One region of the Anoxybacillus andreesenii genome, then DNA from elsewhere that is predicted to be linked to it. Evidence: predicted binding sites of a transcription regulator. Region 1 holds the regulator's gene; each other region holds the start of a gene.

Region 1 (5,826 bases):
CCGCTTAGGCTTGAGATTTTGGTTGAGTAGTCAAAGGTGTGAAACTTAAGTCCATGTAATACAGAACGGATATCTGATTCATATTGATAGCCACCATTTTCTTTAAAGGTAACCTGAAGAATATCGTAGTCCTTGAGGATGCGCTCGTATTCTGAAGGGTTAGTATAGACGGATGGGTTAGCCATTTTTTCTTCTAATTGGCGCAATTGTTTTTCCTGTTCTTGTAGGTCCTCAAAGACAGTCAGCATTTCCTCCCAAATGGAGCAATCCGAATCTAAGCCCGTATTCTGTGCTAAGTAGCCGATTTCCACATCCTTTGGTTTAATGATTTCCCCTGATTCATAGGAAAGCTGTCCTGCTATTATTTTGAGAAGGGTGGATTTACCTGCACCGTTTCGTCCAACGAGGGCAATGCGGTCACGAGTTTGCACTTCCAGCTTGATATTCGTTAAAATGGGATCAGCCCCATATGATTTTGATAATTGATTTACCTGCAATAAGATCATCGTTTTCACCTCAGTATTTCTAGCAATAGTGTAACGTACAAAAATGGGAACGGCAATAAAAGAAGGTTATGGGCGGTATTTAAAAATCTTTTGTGAAAGTCATAACAATGTTTTCACAAATCTGTCAAAATAGTGTATAGTTTGAAGTGAGGTGTATAGAATATGGCTGAATTTACTCATTTTAACGAAGAAGGCAGAGCCAAAATGGTCGACGTTAGTGATAAAAAGGAAACGGTTAGGACCGCAATTGCTAGCTCAAGTATTACGGTAAATAAAGAGATATATGACCAAATAACCAACAATACAATTAAAAAAGGGGATGTCCTAGCCGTCGCACAGGTGGCGGGAATTATGGCCTGCAAAAAGACTGCAGATATTATTCCAATGTGCCATCCGATTCCGCTAACAGGTGTGAACATTACCTTCAGATGGGAGCGAGAGAATGAAAATTATCGTCTCATCATTTTGGCCTCAGTCAAAACAAAGGGAAATACAGGAGTAGAAATGGAAGCGCTAACGGCTGCGTCGGTCTGCGCCTTGACGGTTTACGATATGTGTAAGGCCGTTGATAAAGGGATGGTCATCGGAAAAACCTACCTCGTTGAAAAAACAGGTGGAAAAAACGGTGATTTTAGAAGAGAGAATGAGATTTTATAAGCTAGACTTATGATAGGGTGGGGGAAATAGGATGAGTAATGATACAGTGAAAATTCCTCAGGCAACAGCAAAAAGGCTGCCGTTATACTACCGGTTCTTAAAGAATTTACATTCATCAGGGAAGCAGAGGGTATCATCTGCGGAGCTTAGTGAAGCGGTAAAGGTAGACTCTGCAACGATTCGTAGAGATTTTTCGTACTTTGGAGCATTAGGGAAAAAGGGTTATGGGTACAATGTGAACTACCTATTGAGTTTTTTCCGTAAGACACTTGATCAGGATGAGTTAACAAATGTAGCCCTAATAGGGGTTGGAAATCTTGGAACGGCCTTCTTAAATTATAATTTCCTCAAAAACAATAATACAAAGATTGCTGTTGCCTTCGATGTAGCTGAAGATAAAGTGGGCACAACCATCGGGGATATAACTGTTTTTCACATGGACGATATGGAAAAAGTGATCAAAGAAGAGAACATCACGGTCGCTATCTTAACCGTTCCTGCTCAGTTCGCCCAGTCGATTACAGATAGGCTGGCAAAGGTAGATGTAAAAGGGATCCTTAATTTCACACCAGCAAGGCTAACGGTTCCTCCGACAACACGAGTCCATCATATTGACCTTGCAGTTGAATTGCAGTCATTGGTCTATTTCTTAAAGCATTATACGGTGGATGAGGAAGAAGTAGTGGAATAAAATGAAATGAAATGAGCCTTTTTGAAGGGCTCATTTCTTATTTTTCTGGATAGATTTAAGCTTAAAATGGAAGAAGACCATGCGAAGACCGCCTCCTATATCAAAGGTGGCTAAGAGAATGAGCAGGTAGGTAAAAAAGCCCCATTCCCCAGTTTGCTGCAGGTTTTGGATGGCGAAAAAAGTAAAAAATAAGCCAAACACAATATATAGAATTCCTGAAAACAAGGTAGACTGTCTCATAGGAAAAAACCTCCAATGAAGCTTTGCACCTTGTCGGCTTCTCGGAAAATCCGTTCTATGTCTTCTTTATATACGGATTGGACGAGTACAACAAAGGTATTCATAGCGACATGTGCACAGATTGGCACAATGATTCGTTTTGTTTTGATATAAAGAAAGGCAAAGGTAAAGCCCATTGCTGAATACAAAAGTAAGTGTTCAGGCTCCATATGCGCCAGGGCGAAAATAATGGAGCTGATCAAAGCCGCAATGAAAAAATTGAACTTTTTATAAAGTGAACCGAACAATATTTTTCGAAAGACAATTTCTTCAAGAATGGGACCAATAACAGAACTTACTAATACAACAATAGGAAAAGACTCAATAAGTGAAAGAATTTGCTGTGTGTTCTCCGAGCCCAATTCAATCCCCAGCCATGTTTCAATATTTGCGGCTAGGCTCTGGGAAAATAAAGCAAGAAACACACCTAAGATCGCCCAGACCGTTGACTGAGTCACGGATGCAGCGTTTCGATCGGGTATGGGGTTTTTCCATTCATTTTTCAACAGTAATAACACAATAAGCAAGGTGACAGCAAAGCTAAAAACGATCCAAATCGCAACTGAATATATGGCCATGTCTTCCAAACTGTGTCCCAATAATATGCCTGCAAAAGTGACACCTGGCACACCCACAAAGCTTGAAAGATGCATCCCCATGTAAGCAACTAATATATACCAATATTCCTTTTTCAAAATGTGATTCCCCTTTAATAACTATCTCAACATGCACTATAACCCATTCTACTAGTAAAAAGATGATAGATACAAATTTAAATTATAAAAAAGTGTATGGCTGGATAATTTTTCAACTTCTGTATATACTTTGAAAGGTTGTGCAAAAAAAGATGTTAGGATAGCAACAAAAATTAAGGAAAATTTTACGCATGATACTTGCAAAAAATTTAGGAATTCATTAATATAATAAATGTGTTAGCACTCATGAGTATCGAGTGCTAATAAAAAATTACATATTTTATTTGAGGAGGTTGTTTCACTTGTTAAAGCCACTAGGAGATCGCATTGTTATTGAGTTAGTTGAATCGGAAGAAAAAACTGCAAGCGGTATCGTTTTACCGGACTCAGCGAAAGAGAAGCCTCAAGAAGGAAAAGTAGTAGCTGTAGGTACAGGTCGTGTTCTAGACAACGGTGAGCGAGTTGCTCTTGAAGTTGCTGTAGGCGATCGAATTATCTTCTCAAAGTACTCTGGTACAGAAGTGAAGTACCAAGGAACAGAGTATTTAATTTTACGTGAAAATGACATCTTAGCTATTGTTGGCGCCTAAGATATTAATTTAGATTTTTTTGTAAGTATTAGATAAAACGATCATTTAGGGAGGTTTTCAATATGGCAAAAGAGATTAAATTCAGTGAAGACGCTCGTCGCGCGATGCTTCGCGGAGTAGACGCTCTTGCAGACGCAGTTAAAGTAACCCTTGGACCTAAAGGACGCAACGTCGTTCTTGAGAAAAAATTCGGTTCTCCACTAATCACTAACGACGGTGTTACCATCGCTAAGGAAATCGAATTAGAAGACGCATTCGAGAACATGGGTGCGAAGCTTGTTGCTGAAGTTGCGAGCAAGACAAATGATGTGGCTGGGGACGGAACTACTACAGCTACAGTTCTTGCTCAAGCGATGATTCGTGAAGGCTTAAAGAACGTAACTGCTGGTGCGAACCCAATGGTGATTCGCCGCGGTATTGAAAAAGCTGTTGCAACTGCAGTTGAAGAGCTTAAGGCGATTTCAAAGCCAATCGAAGGCAAAGAGTCCATTGCACAGGTTGCTGCGATTTCTTCTGCTGATGATGAAGTAGGTCAGTTAATTGCTGAAGCGATGGAGCGTGTAGGCAATGACGGTGTTATCACAATCGAAGAATCAAAAGGCTTCACAACAGAACTAGACGTAGTGGAAGGAATGCAATTTGACCGTGGTTATGCATCTCCTTACATGGTGACTGATTCTGACAAAATGGAAGCAGTTCTTGAGAATCCATATATCTTAATTACGGATAAGAAAATTGGAAGCATCCAAGAAATTTTACCAGTACTTGAGCAAGTGGTACAACAAGGCAAGCCATTATTATTGATTGCTGAAGATGTTGAAGGGGAAGCTCTTGCAACATTAGTATTAAATAAACTACGTGGTACATTCAACGCAGTAGCAGTTAAAGCTCCTGGATTCGGTGACCGTCGTAAAGCAATGCTTGAGGATATTGCAATCTTAACTGGTGGTACAGTGATCACAGAAGATCTTGGTTTAGAATTAAAATCTGCTAGCATTGAGCAGCTTGGCCGTGCCGCTAAGGTTGTTGTTTCAAAAGAAAATACAACAATCGTTGAAGGTGCCGGAGAGTCTGATCAAATCGCAGCTCGTGTGAACCAAATTCGTGTTCAAATGGAAGAAACTACTTCTGAGTTTGACCGTGAAAAGCTTCAAGAGCGCCTTGCTAAGTTAGCTGGTGGTGTTGCCGTTGTTAAGGTTGGAGCTGCAACTGAAACTGAGCTAAAAGAACGCAAGCTTCGCATTGAAGATGCTCTTAACGCAACTCGTGCGGCAGTTGAAGAAGGAATTGTATCCGGTGGTGGAACTGCATTCCTTAACGTGTATAAAAAAGTGGCTGAGCTTCAAGCAGATGGCGACGAGCAAACAGGTATCAACATTGTTCTTCGTGCCATTGAGGAGCCAGTTCGCATCATCGCTAGCAACGCTGGTCTAGAAGGATCTGTTGTGGTTGAGCGCTTAAAGAACGAAGAGATTGGCGTTGGCTTCAATGCGGCTACAAACGAATGGGTAAACATGATCGACGCTGGTATCGTTGACCCAACTAAAGTAACTCGTTCTGCACTTCAAAACGCTGCATCTGTAGCGGCTATGTTCTTAACTACTGAAGCAGTAGTAGCTGACAAGCCAGAACCAGCAGCACCTGCAATGCCTGATATGGGCGGTATGGGTGGAATGGGCGGCATGATGTAATCATACTCGCATCCCTGGAATAACAGGGGATGAATTTTGTGTAAAAGTGTAATTTATACAATTATTTACCAAAATGGATGTTTTCGTAGAAATCGCTGACTTTTACGGAAACGTCCATTTTATTAGTTTAATGTATTAATTTTGAAACACTTAGTTTTATTTATTGCTAGACACTTTACGGGTTGAACCATTACTTTGCACTAACACTATTTGATTAAATTATCCATAAATTACTATTCTCTAAAAAGGGTTAGCGTAAAGGTAATACTAGTAATAAGAATATTTAACCCTTCTACTTTTTGGTAAAACACGGGTCACTCTTAAACAGGAGTAATCCGTGTTTTTTTACTGTTTAAAGGATAAAATTTGGCAATTCGCACATAATAATATCGTTATATCAATAGAAGATAAGGATGAATTAGGATGAAACAAATGGAAAAAAATACACAACATAAAAAGAGTGGTGCCATGTATCAAAGTCAAGAAAGGAAACTAGTCTGGCTGAGCTTTGTTGTAGCAGCAATTATGCTTTTATCCATTATTGGCAGAGTTTTTGGAGGATAAAGGAGGGAAATGTTTGATTAATGAAGAGGCAGTTTATTACAGTAGAATCCTAACAGAGACGACATTATCTTTCCATATTATTTATGCTACGTTAGGGGTAGGGATACCTCTCATGATCATGATTGCCCACTGGGTGGGAATAAAGAAAAATGA
Region 2 (5,826 bases), on a different contig from region 1:
TATAAACATGGTAGGCAAAAAGGCTAAAACCGATAAGTAAGAAAAGCAATCCACCTTTTAGTAAAAGTGGTTGATCAAGGGCGAAGGAGCCTACCATGAAAACCAAACCTGACATATAAAAGCTGTACACATAACCCGCTAGCTTCATTGCAAAGCCATGGGCAAGCGAGAACATTGGTGCCATTTTATAGGAAAATCCAAAGATTAATAGTGTAAACCATCCAGCAGTCCCTAGAAGCAGGTGGCTATGGAATAGGAACGAATAATGGTCTTTGGCAAAGCCTGTTCTCATGCTGACAACCATCGTAATTCCGATCAGGATCGTTAAGAACAGACAAATTAACGCGGTGCCAACGAAAAGGGTTAGGATATTCGGTTTCGCTTGTTTTCTTAAGGTCATCCACATCTGCAAAAGAAACATAAGAATCCCTAAGAGCATCACGATACCAGGGATAAGTGCGCTTTGGGGCGCTGCATAAAGGGTGATGGCAAACCACACAATCCCAACTGCGGTCACAGTAAATTGAATAAACCCAAATTTTTCGTTCCAAATCGGCGTTAGAAAGGCTACAGGTACAAGCTGATACATCGCTCCCATTGCAATCATTAGAGCCCAGCCCAGTATAAACAAATGGGCGGCTGACCAAATGGCCGGGATCCGAAAACTCCCATTTAGAAGGGCTTCCCCTTGAAAAAGAAGAATGATTTGAGAGCCAACGATCGCAATGATGCTAAACAATATGAAGGAAAAAGGTAGTTTAATATTTGTTTCGCTACCCATATTTTGTGGTATCATGTCATCTCACTGTCCTTATTTCGTGATTTCAATCGTATAGCTACCATCCTCATTCGGTTCAGTGGTATGCTTATAGCCTAATTCATCTAATTGTTCATATAAGAACATAGGTCTGCGGTCATTGATAATTTTTAAGGTCTCACCCGTTTGCAGCTTTTCCAATGCCTTTAGAGTTCTCATCATTGGCTGTGGTGGTTCTAAACCTCGATTGTCCAACATCATGTACGCTCACCCCTTTTTTGTAAAAGTAATTTTCCAATGCTTCTTCTCAACTTCCTCTAGTTCATGCTCAAAGCCCTTTGCTTTTAGAATGGGTAAAAGAGGAGTTGGTTTAAAGGGTGCGTGAAGAATAAAGATATCTCCGGCCTCTAGACCTTTCACTGCTTCCATAATCTTTTGGAAGGGCTCGATCTTATTTTTTAGGTCCTCACGTACGTCCAATTCAATTATTTTTTTCTCCATTTTTAATATCTCCTTTATCTGTCATTTGTAGTTTAATGATAATCATTTTCATCCAACCATATCGTGATATGCATCACAATTGAACAAAAATATTTTTTTTGGCTGTGTGATGACACTCACTTTCCAAAAGAAAGAACCCATCTATACTTTTGATTGTAAGCGATAGGACAGAGAACATTTGAAGCCTATCTAATTTCAAAATGATATTGGAGTGATTGAAATGATAGAATTTGCAGCACAGGTGATTGCACCGAATTATCCACCAAAAGAGAAGCATCCAACCATATTGAATACCTTCGAATCTCTGAACCCAGGTGAATTCATGCTTTTGATTAATGATCATGATCCTAAACCATTAAGGTATCAATTCATGATTGAGAAGCCTGATGAGTTCTCATGGGAATATCTTGAGGAGGGTCCAGAGATCTGGAGGGTGGCAATCGGGAAAAAATAATGGGAGGAGAGAGCAGCTTATTGATTCTGCTCTCTCTTTTTTTCAACAACTATTCTGAAAAATGTGATAAAATGGAGGAGTAGTCGCATTAATAGGAGGAACAGTATGAGTGAAACAGTAAAGCAAGTAGAGCAGGAGTTTTTAGAATATGTAGGGAAAATGAGTGCATATGGAGAGGCACTTTCGCTAATTTTTTGGGATTTGCGCACGGGGGCTCCTAAGAAGGGAGTAGAACAGCGTTCACAGGTGATTGGAATCCTATCCGCTGAGGTATTTGACATGTCTACCTCAGATAAGATGGGCTTCTTTATTGAAAGACTTTCAGAAGCAGATGCGGTAGGAGTTATCTCAGAAATCACGAAAAAGACCGTAGAGCATTGCAAAAAAGAGTATGAGAGAAATAAGAAGATTCCTGCTGAAGAGTACAAGCAATATGTCATTCTTCAATCGAAGGCAGAAAGCGTGTGGGAGGAAGCAAAGGAAAAGTCTGACTTTGACATGTTTAAACCTTATCTTGAAGAGCTGATTGAAACCAATAAACGGTTCATTACATATTGGGGATACGAAGGCAATAAATATAATACTTTGCTAGACATGTATGAACCAGGAATTACTGTCGAAGTACTCGATCAAGTTTTTGGTGATTTGCGTGAAAAAATCGTACCCCTTGTGAAAGCAATCTCTGAATCTAGTCATAAGCCGGATACTTCCTTTCTATTTGAACACTTTCCAAAGGAAAAGCAGCGTGATCTAAGCATCGAGATTCTCGAACAGATGGGCTACGATTTCCAAGCTGGACGTTTGGATGAAACGGTGCATCCTTTTGAAATCACCATCAATAATAGAGATGTCCGGGTTACGACGAAGTATGATGAAAGTGATTTCCGCGTAGCTGTATTTGGAACGATTCATGAGGGCGGGCATGCTTTATATGAGCAAAATATTTCAAAGGATTTAGTAGGGACACCATTATGCACGGGTACCTCCATGGGAATCCACGAGTCCCAGTCACTTTTCTATGAAAATCTAGTAGGCCGTAATTTTCATTTCTGGAAGAAGAATTATGATCTATTAAAATCATACGCAGGCGGCCAGTTTGATAAGGTTACGCTGGAAGAGTATTATCGTGCGATTAATGAATCAAAGCCATCCCTCATTCGTATTGAAGCAGATGAACTAACTTATCCACTTCATGTGATCATCCGTTATGAAATAGAAAAAGGCTTATTTAATGATGAAATTGAAGTAAAGGATTTGCCTCAAATTTGGAATGATAAATATGAGGAATACTTAGGAATTAGACCTGATACGGATGCAAATGGAGTTCTGCAGGATGTTCACTGGTCAGGAGGTATGTTTGGCTACTTCCCATCCTATGCCTTGGGTCTCTTGTATGCCGCTCAATTCAAGAATACGATGCTAAAGGACCTTCCTGAATATGATGAGTTGCTCGAAAAAGGGGAGCTTAAGCCGATTCAAGAATGGCTAACCCATCATATCCATCAATTTGGAGCGATGAAGAAGCCGCTTGAAATTCTCCAGGATGTGACAGGGGAAGGGTTGAATGCCCAGTATTTAGTGGATTATTTATATGAAAAATATCAAGGGATTTACCAATTGAACTAAAGCGTTCATGAAAAAAGAGGATGACATCTCGTCATCCTTTTTTTACAAGGCTTTTCTCAAGCCATGTTGCTTTTGAACAAAAAATCATAAGAAGTACTTCTATTTGATGGAGGTAACATGAAAAAACTTTTACCATACTTAATGATCGCTTTCGGTGCATCACTTTGGGGATTGATTGCCATCTTTGTTCGAGAATTAAAGGATGCGGGCTTAACAGAAATGGAGATTGTGACCGTTCGTGTTGCTTTTGCTAGTCTATTTCTCTTGTTAATTGGAGGAATAAGGTATCGATCCCAGTTTGCCATTGAGCTACGAAAGCTACCATTATTTTTCGGAACAGGGATATGTAGCATCGTCTTTTTTAATTACTGTTATTTCTCTGCCATTAACCAAATGAACATTTCAATCGCAGTCATCCTTCTGTATACTTCTCCAGCTTTTGTCACGATTCTATCCTACCTTTTCCTAAAAGAGCCATTGCATAAGAGAAAAATAGGAGCGGTTATGGGTACGATTATAGGCTGCGTTTTGATTGCTGGGATGTCGACAGGGGCAACATCAAACATAACATTGGTAGGGGTTCTCACAGGACTTGGAGCAGGGTTAGGTTATGCATTATACAGCATATTTGGAAAGTTTGCATTGGAACATTATAAGCCTTTTACCGTAACATTGTATACCTTCATAGTAGCGACAGTAGTCTTGCTTCCGTTCTCGAGTATATGGGGGAAGTTGGATCTCTTGTTGCAAAGCAAAGTACTCTTAATTAGTGCAAGTCTTGGCTTAATTCCGACTGTGTTAGCTTATTTTGTTTATACTTGGGGACTAGAAAAGACAGAGAGCAGTAAGGCCGCTATTATTGCCACAGTTGAGCCAGTTGTCGCAACGCTCGTTGGCATCGTGGTCTATCAAGAAAAAATGGGGTTCGTTCAATTTCTAGGAGCATTGCTGATTTTAATGTCTGTCATTATGGTTAATTTGCCAGGGAAAGCGGAGAGACTAGCATCAATGGCAGGCACAAATAAAAAGAGCACTGATTCAGTAAGATGAACCAGTGCTCTTTATTCTCGTGTAAATTAGTCTAGTGAATTACCAGAACCTACCGCCCTTTGCTCCTGGAGGTGCATTTTGGATAAGGTCGATAAATGGAATTGTATAAGCGAATAGAATTAATAAAACTGTAATTCCAAGCCATAGCTTCCAGTTTTCGAAGACCATTGGAGCTTTTTCTGCTTGGTTTGTAGCTTCTCCAACAGGGAATTCCTGCTCTCCCTTAGGTGCAAAGAATGCTAGATTAATAAAGATATAAACCATTAATAGGACAGCGATGAATAGAATGGAGCCACCAACTGCTTGGGCAATTTGGTAAGGAATCCATTCAGCTGCTTGTGGAGCACCGCCATATTCAGAGAATGATGAACGACGAGGTGCGCCTAAAAGTCCTGCAGCATGCATAGCTCCTGACATGAAAGTCATACCGACAGCCCATAGAATACCTTGAGTAAGAGCTAATTTATTCATCTTCTTTGTTAATGTACGACCAGTTAAATGTGGTACAAGCCAGAATGTTACTCCGAAGTAGGTAAGGACAACCGCAGTTGCAACAGTTAAATGGAAGTGTCCAGTTACCCAAATCGTATTATGAACAACCTGATTCATTTGGTGGGAAGCGTTAACCATACCACCAGCACCACCTGGAATGAATGCAACCATTCCGATAAATGGTACAGTGAAACGTGCATCTCCCCAAGGTAGCTTCTTAAGCCATCCGAAGAGGCCAGTAGCACCTTTAGAGCGACCAAAGCTTTCAAACGTAGCAAATAATGAGAATGCTGTCATTAAAGATGGAATGACAACTAAGAATGTAAGAATTACCTGTAAGAATTTCCAAGCAGGGTCAATACCAGGCTCTAACAACTGATGGTGGAACCCTACAGGAATTGAGAACAATAGGAATAGAATGAAAGACATTCTAGCTAAGGAATCTGAGAATACTTTTGTTCCAATTACCTTTGGAACGACGACATACCATGCCATGTAGGCTGGAAGCAACCAGAAGTAAACCAATGGGTGTCCAAAGTACCAGAAAAGCGTGCGGCTAATACCCACGTTAACTGTATCAACAATACCTAAAGACCAAGGTAATAATTGAATAAGAACGGTTGAAGCAACCCCAATGGTAGCTACACACCACATTAATGTGTTGATAAGAGCCATAAATGTAAGCAATGGACTTGGTTGCCCTGGGTTTGCACGTCTCCACTCTGCATATTTCATAATGATCACAGCAGAGTTAAACCAGCTTCCCACAACAACAAGGGTTAGGCCTAAGTAAAATAACGCATGTGCTTTTAATGGAGCATAGAATGTAAATAAAACAGAAGCTTGGTTAAGAAGAACCATGACAGCAGCCATGACTGTTCCAACTAAAGCAATCCAGAAGCCGATCCAACCAACCGTTCTTTGCTTATTGGTAAGGGTACCGGAA
Region 3 (5,826 bases), on a different contig from region 1:
AAAATCTACAAATTCTTCTTAGTCTTCGAATCACATTTGCGACATGGCTTCCGAATACGCCTCGATAAATATGGAGTTCATCAATGACCACAAATTTGAGATTCTCAAACAAGGAAACCCATTTTGTATGATGGGGTAATATGGCAGAATGAAGCATGTCTGGATTCGTGATGACAATATGGCCCGCCTTTCGAACCTTTTCACGAATCGAGCTCTCTGTATCGCCATCATATGTATAACTATTAATCATTAAATCAGCTTCTTGAATCAGTTCATTGATTTCGCTTTTCTGATCCTGGGCGAGTGCCTTCGTTGGAAAAATATATAAAGCTCTTGCTCGATCATCCTCAACAATCGACTGAAGGATAGGAAGATTGTAGCAAAGCGTCTTTCCAGATGCAGTAGGGGTTACGGCTACGATATTTTGATTCGCTCGTACCGCCTCATAGGCGGATCTTTGATGGGTATATAGCTGGTTAATGCCTCTCTTTTGCAAGGCATCAGCTAGTTTAGGGTGTATGTTTAACGGCAACTCCACCGTCTCGGCTTCTTTTTCCTCTATCGTGTGCCAATGAACGATATTCTCTTTAAATGATTCATCCAGCTTTAATTGTTTCAAAAACTCCTGTAGGCTTTTACGAACCTTCATTGGTTTCACCTCTTTTTGAATATCCCTGTCATTCTCATTCTAGCGAATAAACGTTCGAAAAAATAGACCCCTGCCCCAAAATTTTGTCCATCCCTTGCGCCTCACGAATAGAAATGACTTTTTCACTCTGGTACAATATTAATAGAAGTAAAACATTGAGGTGTATTATGAGACAGGAAGATATAAAAGAAGTATTATCTAAATTTACTCTTTTCCGAGATTTGAATGATCAAGAGCTTCAAGAAATTGTCAATATTTCCATTTCGAGAGAATTTAAAAAGGGCACGCATGTTTTTATGCAGGACGATAATTTAGAAAATGTGTATTTTATCTACGACGGCAAAATCAAAATTTATAAAAGTGACATTGCGGGCAAGGAGCAAATCGTCAACTTTCTTAAAAACGGAGAAATGTTTCCCCATGTCGGCTTTTTTAGAAAAGGAGGATATCCCGCTTTTTCTGAGGTGATTGAGGATGCCACCCTTGTCGTAGTACCGATTTCTCAGTTTGAAAATGTTCTCATCGAAAATCCAGAGCTTTGCATTAAGGTATTCAAGGTGCTAGGTGAAAAGATTGTCGACTTGCAGGAGCGCCTCGAGGCCCAAGTCCTAAATAATACGTATGAGCAGATTATTAAGCTTCTCGTTCGCCTCGGGAGAAGCCATGGGCAAGAGCTGGAGGATGGAACCATTTGCTTAAAAGGGGAATTCACCAATAAAGATTTGGCCAATATGATCGGGACTACTCGTGAAACCGTTAGTCGAACCTTAACGAAGATGAAGAAGGAAGGAAAAATTGAGGTTGACGCTAAAGGGAATATGCTGTTCGATCCCGATGAGCTTTTGGATGAAATTATTTAAGAAAGGGTTTCACTACACAACAAGCGGACCAAAAATGGTCCGCTTGTTTTATATCTCTAATCAATCTCCATTTTTTTCAAAAATTGTTTGCAGAATTAATACACTAAAATTAGTTGCCAAGCATTGCTGCCATGTCTTCTTGTGCAGTGCCGATTAATTTCAAGTTAAATGTTTCCTGAAGGACATTCATAACCCCTTCTGAAATGAATTCAGGTGGTTTTGGTCCAATGCGGATATCTTGAATGCCTAAGCTAAATAAGCCAAGAAGAATCGCAACGGCTTTTTGCTCGAACCAAGATAGAACAATGCTTACAGGCAATTCATTGATTTCACATTCAAACGCTTCTGCTAATGCTTTCGCAATTTTTACAGTCGAACCTGAGTTATTACATTGTCCAAGGTCGATATAGCGTGGAATATCAGTTCCTGGGACTGTACCGTAATCGACATCGTTGAAGCGGAATTTACCACATGAAGTTGTAAGGATCACGGTTTCAGGAGGCAATGAAGTCGCAAGCTCACGGTAGTATTCCCCACCCTTACCAGGTGCGTCACAGCCAGCAATGACGAAGAAACGTTTGATTTTGCCTTCCTTAACAGCTGCAATAACTTCAGGTGCTAGGCCTAGTACTGTTTCATGGTGGAAGCCTGTAAGTAATGTTTCTTCAGAATCGATGTAAGCCTCAGGTAATTCAAGAGCTCTTTCAATAAGTGGTGTGAAATCATCGTTCACAATCTTTTGGACATTTTCAAGTCCTGCTACTTCGTAGGAGAACATTCTGTCCGCATAAGAGCCTTTAATTGGCATTACACAGTTTGTAGTCGCAAGGATAGCGCCGTTGAATTTTTCAAATAAGCGTCTTTGATCATACCATGCTTTTCCTAGGTTCCCTTTAAGATGAGAATACTTCTTCAATGCAGGGTATCCATGGGCTGGCAGCATCTCAGAGTGAGTATAAATATTGATGCCCTTGCCCTCTGTTTGCTTTAATAGCTCCTCTAGAGCGAAGAGATTATGCCCTGTTACAATAATCGCTTTCCCCTCTACCTTATTTTGTGATACGCGAATAGGCTCTGGAATACCTAGACGTTTCGTATGGGCTTCATCCAGTACCTCCATCATGCGTACAGCTGCACTGCCCACCTTCATCGCCATATCAATATGCTCTTGCACATTAAAGTTTGAGTTTGTAAGTGTCATATAAAGAGCTTCATGTGTAGTTGCGTCAACAAAAGGATCCGTAGCGCCTAATTGATTCGCATGGGTGCGATAAGCGGCAATACCCTTCAATCCAAAAATAATCGTATCTTGTAAGCTGGCAATTGTTTCATCTTTTCCACATACACCAACAACCTTACATCCCCCTGCTGGTGTTTGCTCACATTGGTAGCAGAACATATTATGAAATCCCCTCTCTATTAACTAGTACTGTAACAGCATACCTATCTCCCATTTTTTTCTGAGTGATCTAGATCACATCTAAATCATCGTTCAAGAATTGTTCAAAATATCACAATGGATTGTTTACTTTTTTGTCAAATATTCCATAAATCTTTAACACGAAATTAATAGGTGAATAGACTGTATTGATTAATATTATTGGGGGGAATCATATGTCTAGCAAGCTACCCGAGAACAAGGGGAAAAATCAGGAGCCTTTTAATGAATTTAGAACGATGATGAACGAGTTCTTTCACATGAGACCTGTCAAGGGTTTCCTACAAAGCATCGATGAATTCTTTCAAATGCCACTGCCTTCCTTTCCAGTTCAATTGCGGGAGACAGATGATGAACAAGTCATTATTGCCGAGCTACCAGGAATCAAGCGTGAACAGATCAGCATTGATGTACTGGAAAGATCCATCACCATTTCTGTGAAAAATACGGAAGAAATTATCGAAGAAAATGAGTCTGAAAATTATTATAAAAAGAGTAAATCGATGCAACAAATGACTAGAAATATATACTTAGGCCAGCCAATTGATGAAAAGAGAGTAAAAGCCACTTATCAAAATGGATTATTGAAAATTCGTGTTCCTAAGCAAAAAGGAAAAAAGATTGATATATACGAGAATTAAAAAACGACCAGTGCCGGTCGTTTTTTTACATTTAGACTTTGAATATTCCCCCTAATCCTTTGACGAGCCCTGAAACCTGGGTTACCGCATTCATCATTTGCCCGGCTGTATCCAGCATTTTATTTAGGTCGAGGTTTCCGTCCTGTGTTTTGAATGAGTTCATGATGGAATTAACCCCAGATGGTGGGCGGTTGACGAGGCTCGGCTTTGGGTATGGATGCATATAGGGATAGGGGTTAGCTGCGAGTGCTTGATTCATTCCCCCGCCCTGATTTTTCTTCGGCTGCAATGGATTTTGAAGGATCCATTCAGCAGGATAATTTTGATCGCCAGTGTAATTTTGATTGCCATTAACCCCTTGTTGCCATTGAGGATTCCCCCAATAGCCTGGATGGGCTCCATTTTGATTAGCCATCGCATTCATATCTTGGCCAAACGGATATCCCATATACATCGGTGAAGGAAAATAGGGATTGACATGATGGGGATTTCTCTGAAAGCTACCTCCTTGATTGACTCCCATTTGGTACGGATTCGCAATAGGCATGGGAGGGATAAAATACGATTGACCACTTCTTCTTAATTGTCCAAACAAATGAAGATCCCCTCCTTGTTTAAGCACACTTAATATAATTTATGAATCAATCGCCTACATGTGAATATTAAAAACCTGTCAGTTATTGCGAGATACTGTCGGAAGTTTTAATATTTAAAAAATTAACTAGAGATTTACTTTCGTGTTACGATAAAACGTAGAAAAAGATTATAAACAAGCTATATAGCGAACAAATTAGGGGATGGGGAGGATTTTCTTATGTATGTTCACGATCTTCAGGAAAGATTTTCACACCATAAGCAATACCGTACAGAAGATGTAAATGAGTTATTAGACTTTGCGAAAAAAGCCTATATCTTTAATGAAATTTCTTCTAGTGAATACAAGAAGCTTGTTCGTGAGCTAGAATCACAAGGTGCCAAAATGCCTAGTGATGAGAATGAAGAACAGTCCCATGTTAATCAATAACCCTGCAATTTTGGAGCTCCTTGAAGGAGCTTTTTTTATTGTTCCAAGCATTCAATTAATGAAGTAAGGATAAAACGAACCGATTGCAAATAATTAATAAATCGGGTCCTGCTGGTGTCTGGGAAAAAAGCTTGTACTGACAGCAATTCCATTTGCTCTGAGGCTGATTCAATTTGCTTTTCATGCAAGTGCTTTGGCTTATTTTCCCTTATCCATGTGAGCGCTAGCGGCCTCCACCTTTCATTCACTGCTTTTACATCATCAGCAAAAGGCTTCACCTCAGTATAAAAATCCCCTTTTTGCTGACTTTCCTTAGACTTCTCAAAGGTCTTCGAGCAGTCATCCGTATAGTTCAAAAGCTTCTTTGTTAAATCCAATAACAGCACAGATTGTTCCAATAACGACACCCTCTTTCAAACAAAAAATAAAGTAGCTCAGGCAAGCTACTTTCCCTAGTATCATTCTATTCAGTTTAGAATCCTAATTCAAGCTTCATATTGGGTCTTGAATGGTATTTTGATTTGTGAATACTATCGAACTGACTTCTTCGGCTCTCAAATGCGTTTTCTATTTTAGATAGTCGGTCATCACAGGAATTAAGCTTAGAAACATGATCGTTCATCCTCTTCTTTCTGTGCTCAGATAGATTCGAATCGAGAGTTTTCTCTAGCTCCTCAAGCTGATCATAGATCTCCGTCAGTTTCTCGAGTAATTCTTCCTTTGGAAGTTGATTATTTTCCATTGCCCTTTTCCCTCCCATAAATATAACGGTCATCTCATGTATTGCATTCTACCCTCATATCTATGCATATTATTCTCTCTTTGTAGAGGACATCCTCCACAGGTGACAAAACTAGTTTTTATTCGGCAAAGATAGAATTATTTTTCATCCGATGGAGCTTGATTCGACACGAATGAAAATAAGAAGCGGGCGCAGACTAAGGATGGAGGTGTTGTTATGAAGAAAAAGGGCAAAGAAAGAAATTCGCAGCCAAAAAAGCTGGAGGAAACAAAAGCTGGGTATGGCGATAAGAAGCTTGAAGGACCTGATCGTCCATCAACCTAATAGCAGAGAAAAGAGTTTGGGGTTATTCTCGGCCCAAACTCTCTTTTTTATCCCTTAGGAGCCGCGTGAAAAAGTTCTTAAGCTGAATTCCACGGTGAAGGCTCCTTTTTTTTCTTTTATACCAATCGGTGAGTCTTATGGGATGCTG

Evidence for each region. Region 1 encodes Rex, which represses fermentation and respiration genes when NADH is low (regulators of the CRP and FNR family bind a similar motif). Its sites were predicted from a motif close to TTGTGAAATATTTCACAA; they were not measured.
Region 2: the regulator Rex is predicted to act here: its motif matches at 1,320-1,337, upstream of J2S07_RS07170 (DUF2249 domain-containing protein).
Region 3: the regulator Rex is predicted to act here: its motif matches at 3,043-3,060, upstream of hcp (hydroxylamine reductase).

Annotation. Positions count from the first base shown of each region.
Region 1 is NZ_JAUSTU010000036.1:4,775-10,600, forward strand. Features, by position in the region: gene J2S07_RS19995 (ABC-F family ATP-binding cassette domain-containing protein) at 1-506, opposite strand, end outside; gene moaC (cyclic pyranopterin monophosphate synthase MoaC) at 669-1,163, shown strand; gene J2S07_RS20005 (redox-sensing transcriptional repressor Rex) at 1,195-1,854, shown strand; gene J2S07_RS20010 (YdiK family protein) at 1,885-2,094, opposite strand; gene J2S07_RS20015 (CPBP family intramembrane glutamic endopeptidase) at 2,091-2,828, opposite strand; gene groES (co-chaperone GroES) at 3,131-3,418, shown strand; gene groL (chaperonin GroEL) at 3,481-5,109, shown strand; gene J2S07_RS20030 (hypothetical protein) at 5,533-5,673, shown strand; gene J2S07_RS20035 (cytochrome ubiquinol oxidase subunit I) at 5,687-5,826, shown strand, end outside.
Region 2 is NZ_JAUSTU010000005.1:142,234-148,059, reverse strand. Features, by position in the region: gene J2S07_RS07180 (hypothetical protein) at 1-796, opposite strand, end outside; gene J2S07_RS07175 (DUF2249 domain-containing protein) at 812-1,018, opposite strand; gene J2S07_RS07170 (DUF2249 domain-containing protein) at 1,025-1,258, opposite strand; gene J2S07_RS07165 (DUF2249 domain-containing protein) at 1,479-1,712, shown strand; gene J2S07_RS07160 (carboxypeptidase M32) at 1,818-3,338, shown strand; gene J2S07_RS07155 (DMT family transporter) at 3,456-4,388, shown strand; gene J2S07_RS07150 (b(o/a)3-type cytochrome-c oxidase subunit 1) at 4,428-5,826, opposite strand, start outside.
Region 3 is NZ_JAUSTU010000005.1:159,349-165,174, forward strand. Features, by position in the region: gene J2S07_RS07235 (DEAD/DEAH box helicase) at 1-649, opposite strand, end outside; gene J2S07_RS07240 (Crp/Fnr family transcriptional regulator) at 817-1,509, shown strand; gene hcp (hydroxylamine reductase) at 1,619-2,908, opposite strand; gene J2S07_RS07250 (Hsp20/alpha crystallin family protein) at 3,124-3,588, shown strand; gene J2S07_RS07255 (YppG family protein) at 3,620-4,183, opposite strand; gene yppF (YppF family protein) at 4,403-4,612, shown strand; gene J2S07_RS07265 (YppE family protein) at 4,648-5,010, opposite strand; gene J2S07_RS07270 (hypothetical protein) at 5,085-5,354, opposite strand; gene J2S07_RS07275 (DUF2515 domain-containing protein) at 5,701-5,826, opposite strand, start outside.